One region of the Micromonospora aurantiaca ATCC 27029 genome, then DNA from elsewhere that is predicted to be linked to it. Evidence: riboswitches for the same ligand, from Rfam matches in the RefSeq annotation. Region 1 holds a riboswitch; the other holds the start of a gene.
The links. A riboswitch is a leader RNA that binds a small molecule or an ion and turns the genes downstream of it on or off. The one in region 1 is predicted to bind cobalamin.
Positions count from the first base shown of each region.

Region 2: it holds a riboswitch for cobalamin, as region 1 does, so the genes downstream of both, MICAU_RS19560 (peptidase) here and MICAU_RS13110 (acyl-CoA thioesterase) in region 1, are expected to answer to the same signal.

Region 1 covers NC_014391.1:2,994,634-3,004,692, reverse strand. The annotation lists gene MICAU_RS13145 (class I SAM-dependent methyltransferase) at 1-402, opposite strand, end outside; gene MICAU_RS13140 (thioesterase II family protein) at 564-1,328, opposite strand; gene MICAU_RS13135 (hypothetical protein) at 1,410-3,560, shown strand; gene MICAU_RS13130 (ABC-F family ATP-binding cassette domain-containing protein) at 3,679-5,316, shown strand; gene MICAU_RS13125 (sensor histidine kinase) at 5,326-6,342, opposite strand; gene MICAU_RS13120 (response regulator transcription factor) at 6,351-7,049, opposite strand; gene MICAU_RS13115 (DM13 domain-containing protein) at 7,151-7,720, shown strand; cobalamin riboswitch at 7,751-7,958, shown strand; gene MICAU_RS13110 (acyl-CoA thioesterase) at 8,090-8,602, shown strand; gene MICAU_RS13105 (LysE family translocator) at 8,606-9,229, shown strand; gene MICAU_RS13100 (PrsW family glutamic-type intramembrane protease) at 9,321-10,059, opposite strand, start outside.
Region 2 covers NC_014391.1:4,462,583-4,472,641, forward strand. The annotation lists gene MICAU_RS19555 (SCO2322-related protein) at 1-434, opposite strand, end outside; gene MICAU_RS19560 (peptidase) at 470-1,513, opposite strand; cobalamin riboswitch at 1,610-1,733, opposite strand; gene MICAU_RS19565 (alkaline phosphatase PhoX) at 1,875-3,035, opposite strand; gene MICAU_RS19570 (beta-1,3-glucanase family protein) at 3,214-4,806, opposite strand; gene MICAU_RS19575 (hypothetical protein) at 4,978-5,418, shown strand; gene MICAU_RS19580 (polysaccharide pyruvyl transferase family protein) at 5,879-7,204, opposite strand; gene MICAU_RS19585 (alkane 1-monooxygenase) at 7,352-8,542, opposite strand; gene MICAU_RS19590 (TetR/AcrR family transcriptional regulator) at 8,672-9,271, shown strand; gene MICAU_RS19595 (DUF190 domain-containing protein) at 9,425-9,775, opposite strand; gene MICAU_RS19600 (putative inorganic carbon transporter subunit DabA) at 9,772-10,059, opposite strand, start outside.

The DNA of each region.
Region 1 (10,059 bases):
CAGCGCCTTGTCGACCATGTGGCCGGACAGGTCGCCGGTGATGAACGCCAGTTTGGACTCGAAGCAGGCGGACTGGCTGCTCGCGGCGCGGGCCACTGTGCCGTCGCCGCCGAGCACGTCGAGGATGAGCGTGACCGGGGCGGCGGCGTCCGGGGTGGCGAGGTCCAGCAGCCGCCGCATGCCGGTCCAGCGGACGAGCGTGTCCCGCTGCGCCCGGCGATAGGAATCGCCCCGGCCGGTGGAGTCGGTGTCGAACTCGCTGACCGTGCCGGCCAGTTCCGCGAGGGCCTCGTCCGCGCCGGGGCGGCCAAAGTCGAGCAGCTCGCGCAGTTGCGGGTGGAGGGTCGCCACGGTGTGCAGGTAATCGCGCAGGACCAGGGACGGAAGGTACGGCCGGCTCATGAACACCTCGGCGCACGCGACAGTATGCCGCCTCGTCAGCGACGTCCCTTCGGCGAACGGATGGCGAACTTTAACACCGCTTCTCGGCCGTTCACCAGGTCGAATACCGGACATTGTGGAAGGTCCGGTACGGGTACGAGTCCTTACCCGTTCTTTGTCGCCTATTCCGCCACAGGGGTGTGACTGGCGACGATGTGTCGCATTAGGTCGATGATTTCCGGCAGATGGTCGGTAAGGAAGAAATGCCCGCCGGGAAACACGTGGCATCGCGGTTCGGTGACACATTCCCGGGCCCACCCCGCGGCCCGGTCCCGGTCCACGTGCTCGTCCCCGTCGCCGAGCAGCACGTGCACCGGCACCTCCAGCGGCGGCTCCGGACGGTAGGCGTACCGCTCGGACAGCGCGAAGTCGGCGCGTACCCCGGGCAGGATCAGCTCCATCAGGTCGCGGTCGGCCAGCAGCGCGGCCGGCGTGGCCCCGAAGTCGCGCAACGCCTCGATCAGACCGGCGTCGTCGAGGTCGTGCACGCGCCGCCGCACCAGCCGGGTCTGCGGCGCCTCCGCGCCGCCGACCAGCAACGCCAGCGGCGCGGGCGCGCCCCGGCGGCGCAGCTCCCGCGTCACCTCGAACGCCACGAGCGCCCCCAGGCTGTGGCCGAACAGCAGGAACGGCCCGGACGCCCGCTCGGCGACGGCTGTCGCCAGCGCGTCCACCAGCTCCGCGAGGTCGTCCACGGGTGGCTCGTGCAGCCGGGCGCCCCGGCCCGGCATCAGCGCGACCTGCACCGACAGCTCCGGCGCGGCCAGTTCCTGCCACTGCGCGAAGGAGGCGGCGACGCCGCCGGCGTACGGGAAGACGAACACCTGGGCGTCGCCGGCCGGGGAACCGGCCGGCCCGAACCAGCGGCTCGCACTCACCTGGGGCATGGCCAGGAGCATAGGGCCGGACCACTCCCGGCTCGGCGGACGGGCCTGTGTGGACAGCCGGCCGCCTGGCACACTACCGGGATGCGGCGGGGGGTCTGGTCGGTGCTGGCGATGCTCGTCGCGGCCGGGCTCGGCGCATCGGTCGCCTGGCTGCCGAACGCCACCGACCGGCAGCTCACCCTGCTGCAGTCGGTCCTCGCCGTCCTGGCGGCCGGCGGCCCGATCCTGGGCTGGCTGTGGCGGTGCAACCACCGGGGCGCACGCCGCCCCGGCCCCGAGGCGCAGCGGGCGGCCGACGAGCTGGCCGCCGCCGTCCTCGCGCAGTGGAGCCGCGCGGCGACCGAGCGCGGGCTGTGGGCGCCGGTTCCGATCCGGGTCCACTGGCGGTGGTCGGACCGGCCGGTCACCGGGCCGGTGGACGCCGCCGCGACCGAGGGCGACCTGGTCCGGTTCCCGCCCCTGCCGGCCGTCCCGCCGGTGCGGGCGGCCGACCTCGCCCACGGCGACCTGCACGACCTGTTCCGGGTGTACGCGGGCCTGGGCTCCGGCCGCCTGCTGCTGCTCGGCCGGCCCGGGGCGGGCAAGTCGGCAGCGGTCGTCCTGCTGCTGATCGACGCGCTGGAGCACCGGCAGCGCCTGCCGGAGCAGGAACGCGCACGGGTACCCGTGCCGGTGCTGCTGACCGTGTCCGGCTGGGATCCGCGCCGGCAACCGGTCGCCGACTGGCTGGCCGCCCGGCTGGCCGCCGATCACGATGTCCTCGGCGGGCTCGAACCGGCCCGCCGGCTCGTCACGGGCGGGCACGTGGCGCTCTTCCTGGACGGGCTGGACGAACTGCCGCCGGACCTGCGACCGGTCGCCCTGCGCGCGCTCGACGTCCAGACCACGTTCCGGCTGGTGGTGACGACCCGCAGCCGCGAGCTGGTGGAGGCGGTGGCCGCCGCCCGGCACCTCTCCGGCGCCGCCGCCCTGGAGCTGGAGCCGCTGACCGGCGCGGACATCGCCGCGTACGTCACCCGGAGCCGGACCCAGCCGTTGCCGCCGGGGTGGCAGCGGCTGGTGGACGAGGTGCGCGACCGGCCTGAGAGTCCCGTCGCGCAGGCGCTGCGCAGCCCGCTGATGCTGAGCCTGTTCCGGGACACGGTGACCACCGACGACGATGCCGCGGAGCTGCTCGACAGCTACCACAGCCGGGAGGCGGTGGAGGACGCCCTGCTCGACCGGGTGCTTCCCGCGGCGTACGCCGTCCAGCCCGGCGTGCCGGAGCCGCGCTACACGGCTGCGCAGGCGGCGCGCTGGCTCGGTCACCTCGCCCACCTGATGAACCGGGCGGGCAGCCGCGATCTGGTGTGGTGGCACCTGGCGTCGTTCACCTCCTGGGACCTGTACGCGGTCACGACGGTGCTCGTCACCGGTCTCGGCGCCGGACTGAGCGCGGGGTTGCTCGCCGGGCCGGCGTTCGGGGTCCTGGCCGGGCTGGCGTTCGGGCTGGTGCTCACGTTCACCGCCAAGCTGTCCCGGGACGTGCTGATCGGCCGGCGTCCGCTGCGGCTCCGCCGGATCAGATGGAGCCGGGTCGTCAGCCGTCAGCGGATGGAGAGCGTGCTCGGCGCCGGGCTCACCGGTGCGTTGTTCCTGGGCTTCTTCGGGCTCCTCGTCGCCGCGTGCGCCGATGTCACAGGCATCGGGTCCGGGCGGGCCTTCCCGGTCTTCCTCGCCTTCACCGCGACCGGTTTTCTCGGTTGCCTCTCCCTGGGCCTGTACCTGGCGATGGCCGGCTCGGCGGACGAGGACGACCCGGTGTCGTCGCGGCTGTCCTGGCGGCGGGACCTGTGGTCCGCGGTGGGCGGCGGCCTCTGGCTCGGGTCCGTGCTCGGTGTCCTGGGTGGCCTGGTGGGGCGGCTCGCCGGGTCGGCGGAAGGTGGCATCGCCTGTGGCATCGTCGGCGGCTTCCTGCTCGGCGTGACGTCCTCGCAGACCTGGCGCGCCCTGCTCGTCATGGTCGAGCTGCGCCGTACCGGGGTGGCGCCGCTGCGGCTGCTCCGGTTCCTCGACGACGCGCACCGCCGGTCGGTGCTGCGCACGGTGGGGCCGGTCTACCAGTTCCGGCACGCCCGTCTGCAGGACCGCCTGGCGACCACCGCCGGTGCTACGGTGGACCGGAGTGATCCAGTGGCGATCAGGCAGGCAGGGAGACCAGACATGGCGGGTGACGACGACATCTCCGGGTGAGACCGGACATGTGACCGACCGCAGGCGAGCGCCGTGGTCGTTCCGTCGTACCCCGAGACCGTGTCCCCCGCCGGGCGGCTGAGGTCCGCCCGCCCTCATCTTCGAGGTCGTCTTCCTGATGTCCGATTCCTTCGTCGTCTGCTCGAACCTGACCTTCTCCTGGCCGGACGACACCCCGGTCTTCCAGAACCTCTCCTTCACCCTCGGCGGCGGCCGGACCGGACTGGTCGCGCCGAACGGCGCCGGCAAGAGCACGCTGCTCAAGCTGATCGCCGGCGAGTACCGCCCGGCCGCCGGGTCGGTGACCGTCGACGGCGTGCTGGGCTACCTCCCGCAGAGCCTGCCACTGGCCGCCGACCTCACTGTGGCCGAGGTCCTGGAGATCGCACCGCTGATCGCGGCGCTGCACGCCATCGAGGCCGGCGACGCCGACGAGAGGCACTTCACCACCATCGGCGCCGACTGGGACATCGAGGAGCGCACGCGCGCGCAACTCGACCGGCTCGGCCTCGGCGGCCTCGCCTTCGACAGGCGCCTGGGCACGCTCAGCGGTGGGCAGGTGGTCTCCCTCGGCCTGGCGGCGCAACTGCTCAAGCAGCCCGACGTGCTGCTGCTGGACGAGCCGACGAACAACCTCGACCTGGGCGCCCGGCACCGGCTCTACGACGTGCTGGAACAGTGGCACGGCTGTCTGCTGCTGGTCAGTCACGACCGGGCTCTGCTGGACCGGATGGACCGCATCGCCGAACTCGACCGCGGTGAGATGCGCTTCCACGGCGGCGACTTCACCTCGTACGAGGCGGCCGTGCGGGCCGCGCAGGAGGTGGCGGAGAAGAACGTCCGCAGCGCCGAACAGGACCTCAAGCGGGAGAAGCGGGAGTTGCAGGAGGCCCGCGAACGGGCGGCCCGGCGAGCCGGCAACGCCGCCCGGAACCTGAAGAACGCGGGTCTGGCGAGGATCGTCGCCGGCGGCTTGAAGCGGGACGCGCAGGTGGCGGCGGGCAAGGCGAACGAGATGCACTCCGGGCGGGTCGACGACGCCCGGGCACGGCTGGACGAGGCCGAGCGGGCGCTGCGCAACGAGAAGACGATCACGGTGGAGCTGCCCGCCACCACCGTCCCGGCCGGACGCACGCTGCTGACCGCCGAACGGGTCCGGGTCCGGCACGGTGAGCGGTCGCTGTTCGCCGCCGACGGTGTCGACCTGACGATCCGCGGTCCGGAGCGGATCGCCCTGCTCGGCGACAACGGCGCGGGCAAGTCGACGCTGCTGCGCCTGATCGACGGCGATCTGGAGCCGGAGAGCGGCCGGATCACCCGCGCGGACGGCCGGATCGCGTACCTGTCGCAGCGGCTGGACCTGCTGGACCTGGACCGTACCGTGGCGGAGAACCTGGCCGCGTTCGCGCCGCAGGCCCCTGACGCGCAGCGGATGAACCTGCTCGCCCGCTTCCTGTTCCGCGGCCCGCGCGCGCATCTTCCGGTCGGGGTGCTCTCCGGCGGGGAGCGGCTGCGCGCCACGCTCGCGTGCGTGCTGGGCGCCGAACCGGCCCCGCAGCTCCTGCTGCTCGACGAGCCGACGAACAACCTCGACCTGGTCAGCGTCGGGCAGTTGGAGAGCGCGCTGCACGCCTACCGGGGCGCGCTGCTGGTGGTCAGCCACGACGAGCGGTTCCTCGCCGCGATCGACGTGGGCCGCTGGCTGCGCCTGGCGGACGGACGCCTGGTGGAGACCGGTCCCCCGGACGCCGGCTGACCGGCCCGGTCAGACCGCCGGCAGGCGGACCACGAACCGGCACCCGCCGGTCACGTTGTGCGCGTGCACCCGCCCGCCGTGCGCCTCGACCAGTCCGCGCACGATCGCCAGACCCAGCCCGCCGCCGGCCGGTGCCGCCTCGTCGGCGCCGGCCGGTGCGGGGGTACGGGCCCGGGTGCCCCGGAACGCCACGTCGAACACCCGGGGCAGGTCCGCCTCCGGAATGCCGCCGCAGGTGTCGGAGACGGCGAGCCACGCGTCGGCGTCGTCCCGTCCGGCGTCGATGCGGACAGTGCCGTCCGGTGGCGTGTACCGCACCGAGTTGACCAGCAGGTTCGTCACGACGCGGGCGAGTTCGGCCTCGGCGGCCCGGACGGTCGGCCAGCCGGTCTCCGGGGCGAGCACCCGGACCCGCCGGTCGGCGGCCAGCGGCGCGGTGGCGGCGATCGCGTCGGAGACCACGTCGCCGAGCGGCACCGGGGACAGCGCGGGCCGCAGCGCTCCGGCGGTGATCCGCGACAGCTCGAACAGGTCGTCGACAAGGCGCGTCATCCGGTCCGTCTCGACCCGGATCCGGCGGTGGTACTCGGCCACCGCCGCCGGCTCGTCGACCACCCGGTCCTCCAGCGCCTCCGCCATCGCCCGCAGCCCGGCCAGCGGCGTACGCAGGTCGTGGGAGACCCACGCGACCAGCTCGCGGCGGCCCGCCTCCAGCTGCCGTTCCCGCTGCCGGGCCTGGTCGGCCCAGACCGCCGCCTGGGCGAGGCGGCGGGCGAACGCCACCCCGACGGCCAGGCTGAGCGCCGCGGACGCGGCGACCGTGACGAGGACGACCTGGAGGTCGTGCGCGGACAGGAACATGGCCTGGGCGACGGCGGTGACGCCGGCCGTCACCGAGGCGATGGTGACCGCGAGCAGCACCGCGATGTGCGCGAGGATCGACCGGTGGCGCACCAGCCGCAGCGCGCCGACGCCGAGCGCGCCGACCGCAGCGCCTGCGAGCAGGGCGTAGAGCCCGATGACCATCAGTTCGTTCACCGGGACGCCTCCGACGGCTCGTACCGGTAACCGACGCCCCACACGGTGACGATGCGGCGCGGCTGCGCCGGGTGGTCCTCGATCTTCTCCCGCAGCCGCCGGACGTGGACGGTGACTGTGGACTGGTCGCCGAACCGCCAGCCCCACACGCGGTCCAGCAGCTCGGCCCGCGACCAGGCGCGTCCCGGGTTCGCCAGCAGGAACGCGAGCAGGTCGAACTCCCGTACGGTCAGCGACAGCGGCTGCCCGCCGCGCTCGGCGACGCGCCGGTCGGTGTCCGCGGTGAGGTCGCCGTCGCGCAGCACCCCTGTCGGTCCCCGGTCCTGCGGGGCCGCGCGCCGCAGCACCGACCGGATGCGCAGCACGAGTTCACGGGGCGAGAACGGCTTGGTCACGTAGTCGTCCGCGCCGACCTCCAGCCCGGCGACCCGGTCGGCCTCGTCCCCGAGCGCGGTGAGCATGACGACGGGCAGGCCGGGCAGCCTGCGACGCAGCCGCCGGCACACCTCGATGCCGTCGAGACCCGGCATCATCAGGTCGAGGACCACCAGGTCGGGCGGCTCCTCCTCGGCCGTGGCGAGCGCGTCCGGCCCGTCGAAGGACAACCGGACCCGGCAGCCGTCCTGTTCGAGGTAGCGCCGGACGACGTCGCTCACCGTCCGGTCGTCGTCGACGACGAGCACGTAGCGCCCCATGGGCCAGACGCTACCCATCGGCGTCCCGGTGCGGCGGCCCGCGGTCGACCTGTAAGCGGACGGAAAGATCTTTCCGCCGGCTACGCGCCTACCGTCGGAGCATGGGCAGAAGACGTGTGGTGTTGTCGGTGCTGGCCGTCGTGGCCGTCACCGGCCTCGGGGTGAGCCTGTACCTGTTCCAGCCGTGGCGGCTGGTGACCGACCGCGAGGTACGCGAGACGCTGCCCACTGTGGCGGAGCCCTCACCGGCGCCGGCCGGCACGACCGGCTCGTCGCCGACCGGCGCGGCGCCCGCCGACGTGGTGCTCGCCGCCGGTGACTTCGTCACCCACGAGCACGACACGTCCGGCCGGGCGCAGCTCGTCCGTCTCGCCGACGGCCGCCGTCAGCTGCTCCTGCGCGGACTGGACACCTCCGACGGGCCGGACCTGCGGGTGTGGCTCACCGACCGGAAGGTGCTGCCCGGCCGGGCCGGCTGGCAGGTGTTCGACGACGGCCGCTGGGTCGAGCTGGGCCGGCTCAAGGGCAACATCGGCGACCAGGCGTACGACATCCCGGCGTCGGTGGACCTGGACGGTCTGCGCAGCGCGTCGATCTGGTGCAAGCGGTTCGCGGTGTCGTTCGGCGCGGCGCCGCTGGCCGCGGCCGGGACGGGCTCGGCGCCGGCCTGACGCCTGTGCCGCCGGCCTCGGACGCTGGTCTACGCTGCGGGAAGCGCTGGTTCACCCGGTCGGCGACGGCCGGGTGTCGTAAGAGGGAACCCGGTGGGAATCCGGGACTGCCCCGCAGCGGTGAGTGGGAACGACAGCCGTCAACAGCACTGGGCCACCGGCCTGGGAAGCGACGGCCAGTAGGCGACCTCGTGTCACGCCCGCGAGTCCGAAGACCTGCCCGCGTCGCGCGTACCACCGGTGCGCGCCGCCGTCGACCTCGCGGGTGGGTCGGGCGGGTGACACGTCGTGCGCAGGGCCGTCGGCGTGTCCTCGACGTGCACACCCCGGCCGGTCGGCGGTCCGCTTCTGCGAGGACGGAACCGCACAGTGCCCGACACCATCACGCTCACCGGCCGACCACCGTCGGCCTCGCACCTGACCCTGTCGCAGATCATGGACCAGCACCACACCAACCTGATGGGCACGGTCCACGGCGGGCGCATCCTCAACCTGATCGACTCGGTCGCCGGTGTGGTCGCCGCCCGCCACTCCGACGGCCCGGCCGTCACCGCCGCCATCGACGAGACCGCGTTCCTGCGGGCGGTACGCGTGGGGGACGTGGTACACGTGGACGCCCGGATCACCTGGGCCGGCCGCAGCTCGATGGAGGTGGCGGTGAAGGTCAGCGCGGACCGGTGGGACCGCGCGGTGCCGCCGGTGGACGTGGCGACCGCGCACCTGGTGATGGTGGCGGTGGACGACGAGGGGCAGCCCCGGCCGGTGCCGCCGCTGCACGCCGAGACCGACGGCGACCGGCGGCGCTACCGGGAGGCGCAGATCCGGCGCGAACACCGGCTGGCGCTGCGCCGGGCGCTGCTCGACGGCGCCGGGGAGGGCTGAGCGGTGCTCGGACTGTCGGCGGCCACGCTCGCGGGTTACCTGGCCGCCATCGTGGTGCTCATGCTCACCCCGGGGCCGGACATGATGTTCGTGCTCGCGAACGCCACCCGGTACGGCCCACGGGCGGGCGCGGTGGCCGCGCTCGGGGTCGCCGCCGGGGAGGCGGTGCACGTCGCCGCCGTGGTGGCCGGGCTCGCCACGCTGATCGCCGCGTCCCCGGTGCTGTTCACCGCGATCCGGTGGGCCGGTGCGGCGTACCTCATCGTGCTGGGCCTGCGGGCGCTGCGCGGCACGGGCCGGCCCGGCGCACCGGCGGACCGGCCGGACGGGGGTGCCGGGCGGGCGTTCCGGCGCGGGCTGCTGACGAACCTGCTCAACCCGAAGATGATCCTGTTCAGTGTGGCGTTCCTGCCGCAGTTCGTCCGGCCCGAGGCGGGCCCGGTGGCGGCGCAGCTGGTGCTGCTCGGCGTGCTGTTCGTCGCGGTGCAGCTCGCCGTGGACCTGGCGCTCGGGGTGGGCGCCGGGCGGTTCGCCAGGCGGTGGGGCGACAGCCGCTGGTCACGGCGCGTCGACCGGCTCTGCGCTGTCGCCTTCGTCGCGCTCGGCGTCCGGCTGGCCGCCGGCTGAGACGCACCGGGGCGCGGTGCGGGCGTCGGCTGGTCGGCGGTCGGCAATGCCCGGGCCGGTTGATCGACTCCATCACGCCGAGGTGGCGGCATCAGAAGTGCTCCGACCCCGCCACCTCGGCGAACTGGCGATGATCATGAGGCCGGTCCCGGTTCGGCTCCGCCGGCGTCCCGGACGCGGGCGGCCGCTCGCGGTCCAGGTGCAGGCGCAGCAGCACCCAGCCCAGCGACACGGCGCCGATGAACACGTACGCGGGCTGGGTGCCGAACGTGTCCCAGCAGGTGTGCAGCGTGACGGCGGCGGCGAAGGTGAGCAGGAACGCCGCCAGCTTCCGGCCGCCGGGCGCGGCGGCGAACGTGAACAGCGCGGCGGCGGTCAGCCCGGTCCAGGCCAGGTGCGCGGCGGGCGCGGTGAGACCGCGTACCAGCAGCGTCCGCTCGACCGCGCCGAGGTTGCCCTCCGACCCGACGAACGCGGCGAACGCGTAGCCCATGGTCTCCAGCGCGGCGAACCCGGCGCCGGAGGCCACGCCGATCACCAGGCCCTGCGCCGGGGACGGGTGCCGCCGCCACAGCAGCAGGATGCCGGCCGGCACGATCAGTTTGGCGGTCTCCTCGGCCAGGCCGACGAGCGCCATCGGCAGGACGCCGAGGCGGTGCAGGGCGCCGTACTCCAGCCAGCCGGCGGCGACCACGCCGACCACGCCGCCGAGGAGCGCGGCGACGCCGACGACGGAGCCGGGGACCGGGCGGCGGGCCGGCCGTCCCTGGGCGAAGGCCAGGAACGTGGCGGGCGCGACGCACGCGCCGAGCACGATCAGCGCCGGGACG
Region 2 (10,059 bases), 1.5 Mb from region 1:
ACACTGCCCGGCGCGGGGTTGTAGCCGGTCGCCCCCGACGTGCTGTAGGACCAGGAGCCGCCGCTGGACGCATGCCAGTACGACCAGTACGCCGTGGCCGGCGGGGTGTTGACGCACGGCTCGGTCGCGGCGGTGGGCTTGCCGTTGATCCGGCAGACGAAGGCCAGGCCCCAGCGGGCGGTGCCGGTGACTGTGAAGCCGGCGGCCTGAAGCGCGGCCAGGCCGGTGGCCGGATCGCCCGGCGCACAGGCGACCTGGACGCCGCCGCCGAGCGTGGCGAAGTCGACGACCACCGTGACTCCCGAGGTGCCCGCGCAGGCGGCGGCGTGCGCCGCCCGGGGCGCGGGTTCGACTGCGGTCAGCGCGACGCCGGCCACGACGGCGGCCAGGAGACCGGCCAGCCAGGTGCGGACTGTGGAACGATGACGGAACACGGATCCTCCTGTGATCGGGCGAGCGGCGAAGCGGTTCACGGGCAGGCGAGTGCCGGTGCGCCGGGGTCGGCGCCGACGGCGGACAGACGGGCGTACCCGATCCCGGTGAGACCGAGGACGGCCTGGGCGGTCGCCCGGGGTGCGGTGGCCGGGTCGAAGCCGCCGCCGTCGAAGTCGACAGCGCCCCTGTCGGCCGGCGCCCCGGCGCAGCCGACCTGGAGTCCGGCGAGGAATGCCCGGGCCCGCGCCCAGGCCGGCAGCCGGTGGCCGTCGCGCAGGGCCTGCGCGGCGAGGCCGGTGCTGTTGGCGTTCGGCGTGCCGCCCGCGTTGGCGAAGCCGCCGTCGGCACGCTGAACGGACACCAGCCAGCGCAGCCCGGCGGCGGCGTCGGCCGGACGGTCCGCGGCGCGCAGCGCCTGTGCCGCGAGCGCGGTGGCGTCCACGTCGGACGTGCAGACCGGTTGCGCGGGCAGCAGCGGGTAGCCGCCGTCCGGGCACCGGGTGCCGGCCAGCCAGGCGGCCGCCGCCGGTGGCGCTCCGCCCGCCGTACGGTCCAGCGCCAGCAGCGCGAAGGATTGGCTGAACGCGTTGCTGTAGTCGCCGTACGCGGACCGGTCGCTGAACCTGCCGGCCGGCGTCTGGAGCGAGCGCAGCCGGGCGATCAGGTCCACCCCGCCGACGTCGGCCGGGTCGCCGCCGCGCACCTGCACGGCGAGGGCGAGCTTGGCGGTCGCACCCGCGTACGCCTCGGAGACGCCGTCGCCGAGGTAGCCGTCGCGGATGTCCGGCCGGGTGACCCAGGCCAGCGCGTCGGCGCCGTGGTCGTCGGCGACGCCGGTGGCGGCGAAGGCGAACACGGCGTCGAGGGTCAGCCCCTGGTCGGGGTACGCGACACCGTCGAAGACCGCCTCGAAGCGTTCGCCGTCGACGAGTTGCCGGGCGAGCCAGCCGCCGGCGGCCTCCGGGCGGGTGAGGGCGGCGCGCTCGGGGGCGGCGACGGCGGGTGTGGTGAGGGTGAGAGCGGCGAGTACGCCGCAGAGGAGCGCGAGCAGGCGGTGCCGGCTTCGGCGGACGACCATCGGAAGCGCCTTTCCGGCCCGGCGGTCGCAAGCCCGGACGACCGCGGCAACGCCGCGTCGACCGGGACTCCGACCCGTGGGCCACGACGGGTGGGGAGCGGATGCACGCGTACGACGGGTATTCGGGCTCGCCGCCGCAGATTTCTCTGGGCGGCCTACCGTTGCGGGCCAGCGCCGGATTTCGACCGGTCTTCCCCCGCACGTACACGCGGTGGTTCAGTTGTCGCGACAGTCTGCTGTGGCCGGAGCGCCGATGTCAATGCGCCAGGATCCGGACACGTGCCGTGACGGCCGGCGGGACGCCCGGTGAAGACCGGGCGTCCTCGACCTCGTGGTCACTGTCAGCGGGGCCGGGAGCCGGTCATCGGCGGAACGGCCCGGTGACGCAGTAGGTGATGCCGCCGGAGGACGAGCCGGTCGTGCCGCGTTGCGACGAGAAGTACAGCCGGTCCCCCGCCGGGGTGAACGCCGGCCCGGTGATCTCCGAACCGCTCTGTCCGGTGATCCGCAGGAAGACCGAGATCTTGTCGTCGGGCGTGATCATGCAGATCTCCATGTTCCCGCCGTCCTCCGCGACGTACAGGTCACCGGCAGTGGACCCGGTGATGTTGTCGACCCCGGTCAGCGGAGGGGTGCCCGGACTGACCAGGTTGTCGTCGTAGGCGAGCTCGTACGTGCCGGCGGCCAGGTTGACCTGCCACACGCGGTTGTCGCCCTTCGTGGTGAACCAGACGGTGTCATCCGCGTAGTGACAGCCCTCGCCGCCGTTGAACGTCTTCGCGCCGGACACCTGCTGCCGGGTCGGGGTGGGCGAGCCGTCCGGGTCGGGCACCGTGGCCCAGGTGAACGTGCCGGAGGTCGCCGTACCGGCGCGGAAGACCTGGAGGGTTCCGGCGGAGAGGTCGCCCCAGGTGGTCGGCACGAACCGGTAGAACTTGCCGTCGGTCTCGTCCTCGGTCAGGTAGACGACCCGGCGGACCGGGTCGGCCGCGGCCGCCTCGTGCTTGAACCGGCCCAGCGCGGGACGCGCCACGGCGGTCCCGCCGAGGGGGTACGTCTCGAAGACCCGGCCCAGGGACACCTCCTCGCAGGAGAGCCAGGTGTTCCACGGCGTCTTCCCGCCGGCGCAGTTGTTGTTGGTGCCGGAGAGGATCCGCGACGCCCCGACCACGGCGCCGCTGGAGTTGAAGACGAGGCGTGAGGCACCGCCGCCCGCACCGGCTGACACCTCGGAGTTCGACACGTAGATCCAGCCGGTGCCGTTCGGGAACACGGCGCCACCGTCCGGAGCGTCGTGCCAGGTGTACGACGTCCCCGGCACCGTCCGACGGGATCGTGCGACGATCGAGCTGGTGAAGCCGGCCGGCAACTGGATGCCGTTGGCGTCGGCGGGCTGGAGCCCACCATAGGGGCCCGCCGCGTTCTGCGCCGGGGCTCCGTACGCCGCCGACCACGCGGTGAACGGCAGCGCGACAGCGCCCGCACCGACGACAGTGGCCCGCAGCATTGCTCGACGATCCATGGAACCTCCTCGGTAGGTTCCCCAGATCTGACCGGGCGGAGCTTACGCACATCGATCTGTTGGATGAACGTCGATGGACGCCTCGGTGCGCGGCGTCGTGTCACCGGCCGTCTCGTCCGTCGCCTGCCGGTGACGGGAGCGACTCGCGGTCGGCCCCCGCCACCGTTCGCATGGCTGGTCAGCCCTTGCGCCACTTCTGGTTGGCCGTGCCCCCGCAGTCCCAGAGCTGGAGCCTCGCGCCGTCGTTGCCGTTCCAGTCCTTGATGTCGACGCACTTGCCGGCCTGGAGGTTGACCAGGTCTCCGGCCGCGTTCAGGGTGAACTGCTGGGCGCCGGTGCCGTTGCAGGTGTAGAGCTGCACCGCCGCCCCGTTCGCGGTGGACCCGGCGTCGATGTCCATGCACTTGTTGTTCTGGCTCTTGAGCGCCGTGCCGCTGAACGTCCACTTCTGCGCGTTGGTGTTGTTGCAGTTCCACATCTGCAACGGCGCGCGGTCGACGAAGTTGGAGCTCGGCACGTCGATGCACTTGTTGTTCCAGTTGCTGACCACTGGCACCCCGGTGGTCGGGGTGCCGCCGCCACCGCCGGTGAACGGGCTGAGGATCAGTCCGGCCGAACGGGGATCGCCGTCGTGCACCAGCGACTCGAATCCACCGACGTCGTCGAAGGCGAACGCGTACGCCCGGCCGTCGGTCATGTTGGCGTGGATCAGGCGTGCGTACTGGTTGGTGGGGTTGCTGCGGTAGAAGTCGGCGGCGTTCGTGCTCGGCTGGGTGTCGACGGTGCCGAGCGTGCCTCGGTTGAGGGCGGCGCAGAGCGTACGCGAGATCGGGCCGACCACCTGGTCGTTCGGCGCGGGCAGGTCGCCGTCGCAGCCCCAGACGCTGGCCGAGGAGGGCCGGTTGAAGGAGGCGACCACCTGGCCGCTGCCGTTGGTGAAGGTCATGGTGTTGCCCGAGGTGCGGCCGTAGTACCGGATGGCCGGCTGGTCGGCGAAGGGCGCCACGGTCAGGGTCTTCGTGGTGTACGCGTTCCACGCGGACGCGATGTACGAGTCCAGGTAGGTGGTGCTGAGCAGGCCGGCCCCGGCCGCCTTGCCCGGAGCCAGGACGCGCAGGACGGTCCCGTCGGAGCGGGTGTGGACGGTGCCGGCCCAGCCCGGCTGCGCCCGGATCCCGTCGATGACCGCGTTGCGTCCGTTGGCCACCACGTCGCCGGTGCGCTTGGTGACGCCGTTGGCGCCGGTCACGGTGACCGCGTGCGGGATCGCGAACATGTCGACCTGGGAGCTGTTGAGCCACAGCCCGGAGTCGTTGTAGGTGAACTCGCTCCAGTCGAAGAGGATGTCTCGGTTCGCGTCACCGGCCGCCCAGGGCGCGGGCTGCACCAGTCCGTCCGGGGTGAGGAAGAACTTGAGCTTCTGCCCGAGGGAGAAGTAGGCCCGGCCGGAGAAGCCGCGGGGGAACTGGATCGTGGTGCTGCCGCCGTTGCCGGGGCCCGGTATCGAGACGTCCGGCGCGGGCGACGGCGGGAGCTGCCCGCCGGTCCACGGTACGAATCCGCCGCCGGAGGTGACGTAGCCGAGCCGGCCGGAGGACAGCTGGACGCCGATGACGTAGAGGTGGACCGGGTCGCTGCGGCCGGTGGTGTTGGTGACGGTGACCGGCAGCAACGCCGGTCCGACCGCCTGGGCGGGCGTAGCGACGACGGCGCCGGTGAGCCCGGCGAGCAGGGCGGACGCGGCGGCGAGCAGCCTTCTTCGGAGACGCATGGGGACACCTCGCGGGAGACAGGGGGACGGGAGAGCGCTCTCTCAGCAGGGTCCAATTGTTAATATTGTTTGTCAATAGGTGGTTGCCTATGGATCAGGGCCACGGCGAAGGTCACCGGTTGATTAAGATCCACTACGGAACAGTCGACTGTGGATTGGGTAGGTAGGTACATGAAACGCATGCTTTCGGCGCTGACGGCGCTGGTGACCGTCGCGGCGGGCCTGACTGTCGGCGCCCCCGCCGCCCAGGCGGCCGGCTCCTGCTCGGGGACCATCACCTACAGCCAGGTGCAGTCGTCCGGGCTCGGTGAACTGGTGATCTACTACAACAGCAGCAACGGGGGCACCAACAGCGCCTGCTTCTACCACCGCGGCGCGGCGTACGGGAGGTCGGCGCCGACCTTCGTGCAGATCTACCGCTGCGCGGAGCGGTCGGGCGAGGGCGCGCACTGCACCCGGTCGGGCGGCGCGGACACCAATTCCGGTGACTTCAGCTATTACGCCGGCCCGGTCGCCGTCACCGGTACGGCGAACTACTGCGTCGAGGCGGTCGGCTACATCGGATGGGCCGGTGAGCGCCACCAGATCTACAGCCGCCGCCAGGGCTGCTGAACCCGCTCCCCTCCCCGGACCGGGGCCGGCGCACGATGAGCGCCGGCTCCCCGGCCGGGCCGGGTCAGGGTCGGCGGCGACCCGGCCGAGGAAGGCCGAGACCCCGGCGTACGGCCCGTGGTCGCGGTGGCAGTCGTAGCGCTCCGCCCCGTCCGTCACCGCAGGGCCCACCGCCGCAGGGGCGGGCGCCCGGGAGCGCCCGCCGGGCCGGCAGTTACCAGCACCACTCGATCCACAGGCGGCGTGCGCCGGACACCAGGCGGAGTGCAGTCGTGCGACGGATGGTCATCGTCCTCATAGGAACCTCCGATGTGATGCACCTCGGGGCTGGCCCAGAGCGTAATTCCGGTCGATGGAAATAAGAAGGGTTCTCGCGATTCGCGGCGGGCTGATCGCACCGCCACGCCGAACGCCGCCGTCGCGGCGCCGGCCATTCCGCTGCCGAGCAGGCGTACGACGGTCAGCGCGACAGCATCCGGCGGACCCGGCGGCCCACCGCTTGCTTGACCTGGTCGCGCAGTGGCTGCGCGCGGCGTGCCGTGAGCTTCTGCTGCAGCGTCCGGTTCTCGTCCCGCAGCCATTGGATGCGCGTCAGCAGTTCCTCGGCCGTGTAGGCGGAGGCCGGCCGGACCGCCGGCGGGTAGACGGTTCGGCGGACCTGCTCGTCGAAGCGGGTGGCGCTGTCCCCGTCGGCGAACGACAGGCCGAGGTCGTGCTTGGCGAGGAACGCGGTGATCCGCGCGAAGCGCTCCTTGTGGCCCTCGTTCAGGGCCGTGTAGTCGGCTTCCTCGTAGAGTCGGGCGGCGTCGACGTCGGCCAGCACGTCGCGCATCAACCGGTGCGGGATGTCGAAGTAGCGGGCCAGTTCCAGGGTGCGCGAGTCGTGTGCGAGGAGATACCCGGGAGTGCCGGAGATCAGCGCCGTGATGGTGCCGTGGATCCGGGTGCCGAAGGCGAAGTCGAATCCGGAGAGATACTCCATCCAGGGCCACGGGTCCATGAACATCCGCACCTTGTCCTCGACGAAGAGCGGGTGTGAGGTGTGGATCGGCATGTCGTCGGTCTTGCCGCGCAACTTCGGTGCGTCGCCGTAGAGCAGGGTGCCGAGGGTGTACAGGCCCTGCGCCACGTAGCGCAGATTCGGGTAGCGCTGGTGGTGGTGCTGGACGATCGGGGCCAACGCGCGGACGTACGGCGAGATGACGAACGCGAGCCGATCCTCGGTGTCCAGGGTGGCCTTCGCCTTCTCGACCCGGAGGCTGTCGCCGTGCAGGAACATCGACGGACAGCCGATCTGCTCGACGGCGGAGAACCCCAGCGTACGCAGGTAGTTCTCGCTGATCTCGCCGCGTACGCCGATGCTGTGCGATCGGTCCAGCACCGCCCGGCAGAACGCCTTCACCGGCTCGTCGATCGGGCGCAGGTACTCCCGGTCGCCGTCCACGTCGGTCTGCGCCCCGACCCCGAGCACCACCACCGGGATCTTGAGCCGCTCGATCAGCCGGGTCATCGACGTCAACCGGTTCACGTAGTCGTGGCGGAACGCGTTCGCCAGCGGGATCACGAAGACGTCGTACTTCTCGTTGATCTCGTCGGCATCGCGCGGGTCCGTCCGGAACCGCGACGGGGTGATCTCCGCCGTCGAGGTGGACAGCAGCTTGTGCGCGGCGTGGCTGAAGACCAGGTTGCCGCTGTTCTTGCCGATCCAGTCCCGCTCGTAGGTCTCCTCGGCGGTGACGACGTCGAACGGGCCCTTGCGGGCTCGCAGCAGGATCCGCTGGTGCATCCGGGGTGTCCACCCTTCGTCCCGGACGCCACGGCGCCCGGCGAGGCCGAAGCGGCGCGACCGGCCGGGCACGGCCCCGTTCCGTGCAGGAACCGAAATCCTACGCCCTGACACGGAGAGGTGCCGTCAGACCTACACCGGGTCGGGTCAGGCGGCGTGGACCGCTGTGGTGTCCGCTGCGGGCCGGCCGTAGCGGCGACGCAGTCGGGCCTCGGCGCGGGGGTTGCGATTGGCGAGGTTCAGGTCGCCGCCGTAGTGCGCCAGAACCCGTGGGTTCATCACCCGGTACCACAGCGGCGGAACGAGAGCGAGCAACACCATCGAGGCGTAGCCTCCGGGCAGTCGCGGCGAGACGTCGAAGCTGCGCAGCGTCTGGTAGCGGCGCAGCGGGTTGGCGTGGTGGTCACTGTGGCGTTGCAGTTGAAAGAGGAACACGTTGGTGACGACGCGGTCGCTGTTCCAGCTGTGCCGTGGGTCGACCTTCTCGAAGCGGCCGGTGGCGGTGCGCCGGCGGCACAATCCGTAGTGCTCGAGGTAGTTGACCGCTTCCAGCAGCGAGAAGCCGACGATCGCCTGCAGGAACAGGAAGGGCACGAGCCGCCAGCCGAACACAGCGATCAGCAGGGCGAAGAGCACGACGGTCATGAGCCCGGCGTTGAGCAGGTTGTTACGCAGCGTCCACGGGCTCTTGTGCCGCAGCCGGAAGCGGCCGATCTCCAGCCGCCACGCCGAGATGAGGCTGCCCCAGACCGTACGCGGCCAGAACGAGTAGAAGCTCTCCCCCAGCCTGGCGCTGGCCGGGTCCTCCGGTGTGGCGACACGGACATGGTGCCCGCGGTTGTGCTCGACGTAGAAGTGGCCGTACCCGGTGGGCGCGAGGGCGATCTTCGACAACCACCGCTCGACCGTTTCGCGCTTGTGGCCGAGCTCGTGTGCGGTGTTGATGGCCAGTCCGTTGACGATCCCGATGGTGGCGACCAGGCCGGCGGCGCCGGCGGCACCGAGGCCGCCACGCGTCCAGACCCACGCTCCGAGCAGCAGGGCGGCGTACTGCACCGGCAGGAACAGGAACGTGATCCAGCGGTAGTAGCGGACCTCCTGCAACCGCCGGGCGATGTCGTCGGGCGGGTTCTCTCCGTCGTCACCGAGCAGCACGTCGATGATCGGGATGAGTCCGAAGACCACCGCCGGGGTGAGCCACCAGGCAGCGGGTCCGGCGCCGGCCTGCCACAACGCGTACGCCAGAAACGGCAGCACCGGCACGAGGAGAGCCAGTGGCCACAGGTGCTTCTTGCCGTCACGCCAGCCGGCGGCTGGAGCATCGATCGAGGTCTGCATGTACCGCCTCCGGAGTGTCGAGCGCTGCGTCGACTGTCACACGGATAACCACGCTTGACAATATCCGGCTCTGCGTCAATTGAGTAGACACGCAAGGCATGTGTGTCTACTCGATAGACTCGACGCACCATGGCCGCCCCTCCGCCTTATCGCCACACCGCGCGCCGGCACCTGCGTGACACGGTCATCACGGCCGGCCGCGACCTGGCGATCGACCGCGGCTGGGACGCGGTACGAATGGCCGACGTGGCGGCCCGCGTGGGCGTGAGCAGGCAGACGCTCTACAACGAGTTCACCAACAAGGCCGGACTGGGCGAAGCCATCGCACACCGCGAGATCGACCGGTTCATGGACGGTGTGCGGGAGGCGTTGTCCGCCCACGGCGGCGACGTGCGAGCCGCCGTCCATGCCGCAGTCACGTTCGTGTTGACGCAGGCCGGCACCGACCCGCTGGTCAAAGCCGTCCTCAACAGTGCCCGGGGCACCGACGCCCTGCTCCCCTACCTGACCACCCGCGCCGACCTGGCCCTGGCCGCCGCCGTCACGGTGCTGAGGGAGTGGGCGGACACGCACCTGCCCCGGGTGCCTCCCGATGAAGTCGCCGTCGGCGCCGAATCCCTCGCGCGACTGGTCGTCAGCCACATCGTGCTGCCGACGGCGCCCGTCGACAACACCGCCGACACCCTCGCCGAACTGGCACAACGCTTCCTGGACCCGCCGCGCGCGTGAACGAGCGCATCAGCTGGGATGCGGGCGTCGGCCGGGTGCGTACAGCGGCGGACGACCGGACGTGCCCGAGGGCCTCCTCGGCCGGGTCCGGCCGCCACGGCGGGGCGGGGCGGGGCGGCGGTCGCCACCCCGCCCGGACGCGACTCGCCCCCTTCAGGTCACCGGGCCCGCCGGTCGATCGGCGCCGAAGTACTCGGGCCGGCTCACCCATGCCTCACTGACGAACATGACGCCGGGCCGGTGGGCCAGGATGTCGCGCAGGCCGACGGCGACCGGCTCGGCCCGCTCGAGCGGCAGCACGGCGATCACCATGACGAGTCCGGCCCGGTCGTTGAAGAGCAGCCGGCCCTCGTGGGTGCCGTGGTGGCCGAAGCCGGAGACCCCGCTGAGGCTGGTCCAACCGCTCACGCCGGAGGCGTGCAGCAGCGTCCGGACGGCGTCGACGTCGTCGGCGCGGGTCACGACCTCCACCTTGACCATGCGCGTCAGTCCGAGCTCGTTCATACGCTGTACTCCTTCTCTGGGCCGAGGGCCGGGAGCGGCGTGGTGCGCCGGGATCCGCCCGGGTCACTCCATTCGCCGGTACGGGGGTCGATGACGGTCAGGGACATCCAGCCGCCGTCGATCAGCTGGCGCAGGGCCGGGTTGCGGCCGAGCACGGTGTCGACGAGGTGGTGCGGGGCGTGGACCACGGCGAGCAGCCGCAGCGGGTCGTGCGCCGGCCGTGTCCCGTCGTCGACGGACTGCAGCGGCAGCCCGGCACGCAGGTCGCCACCGGATCCGGAGAG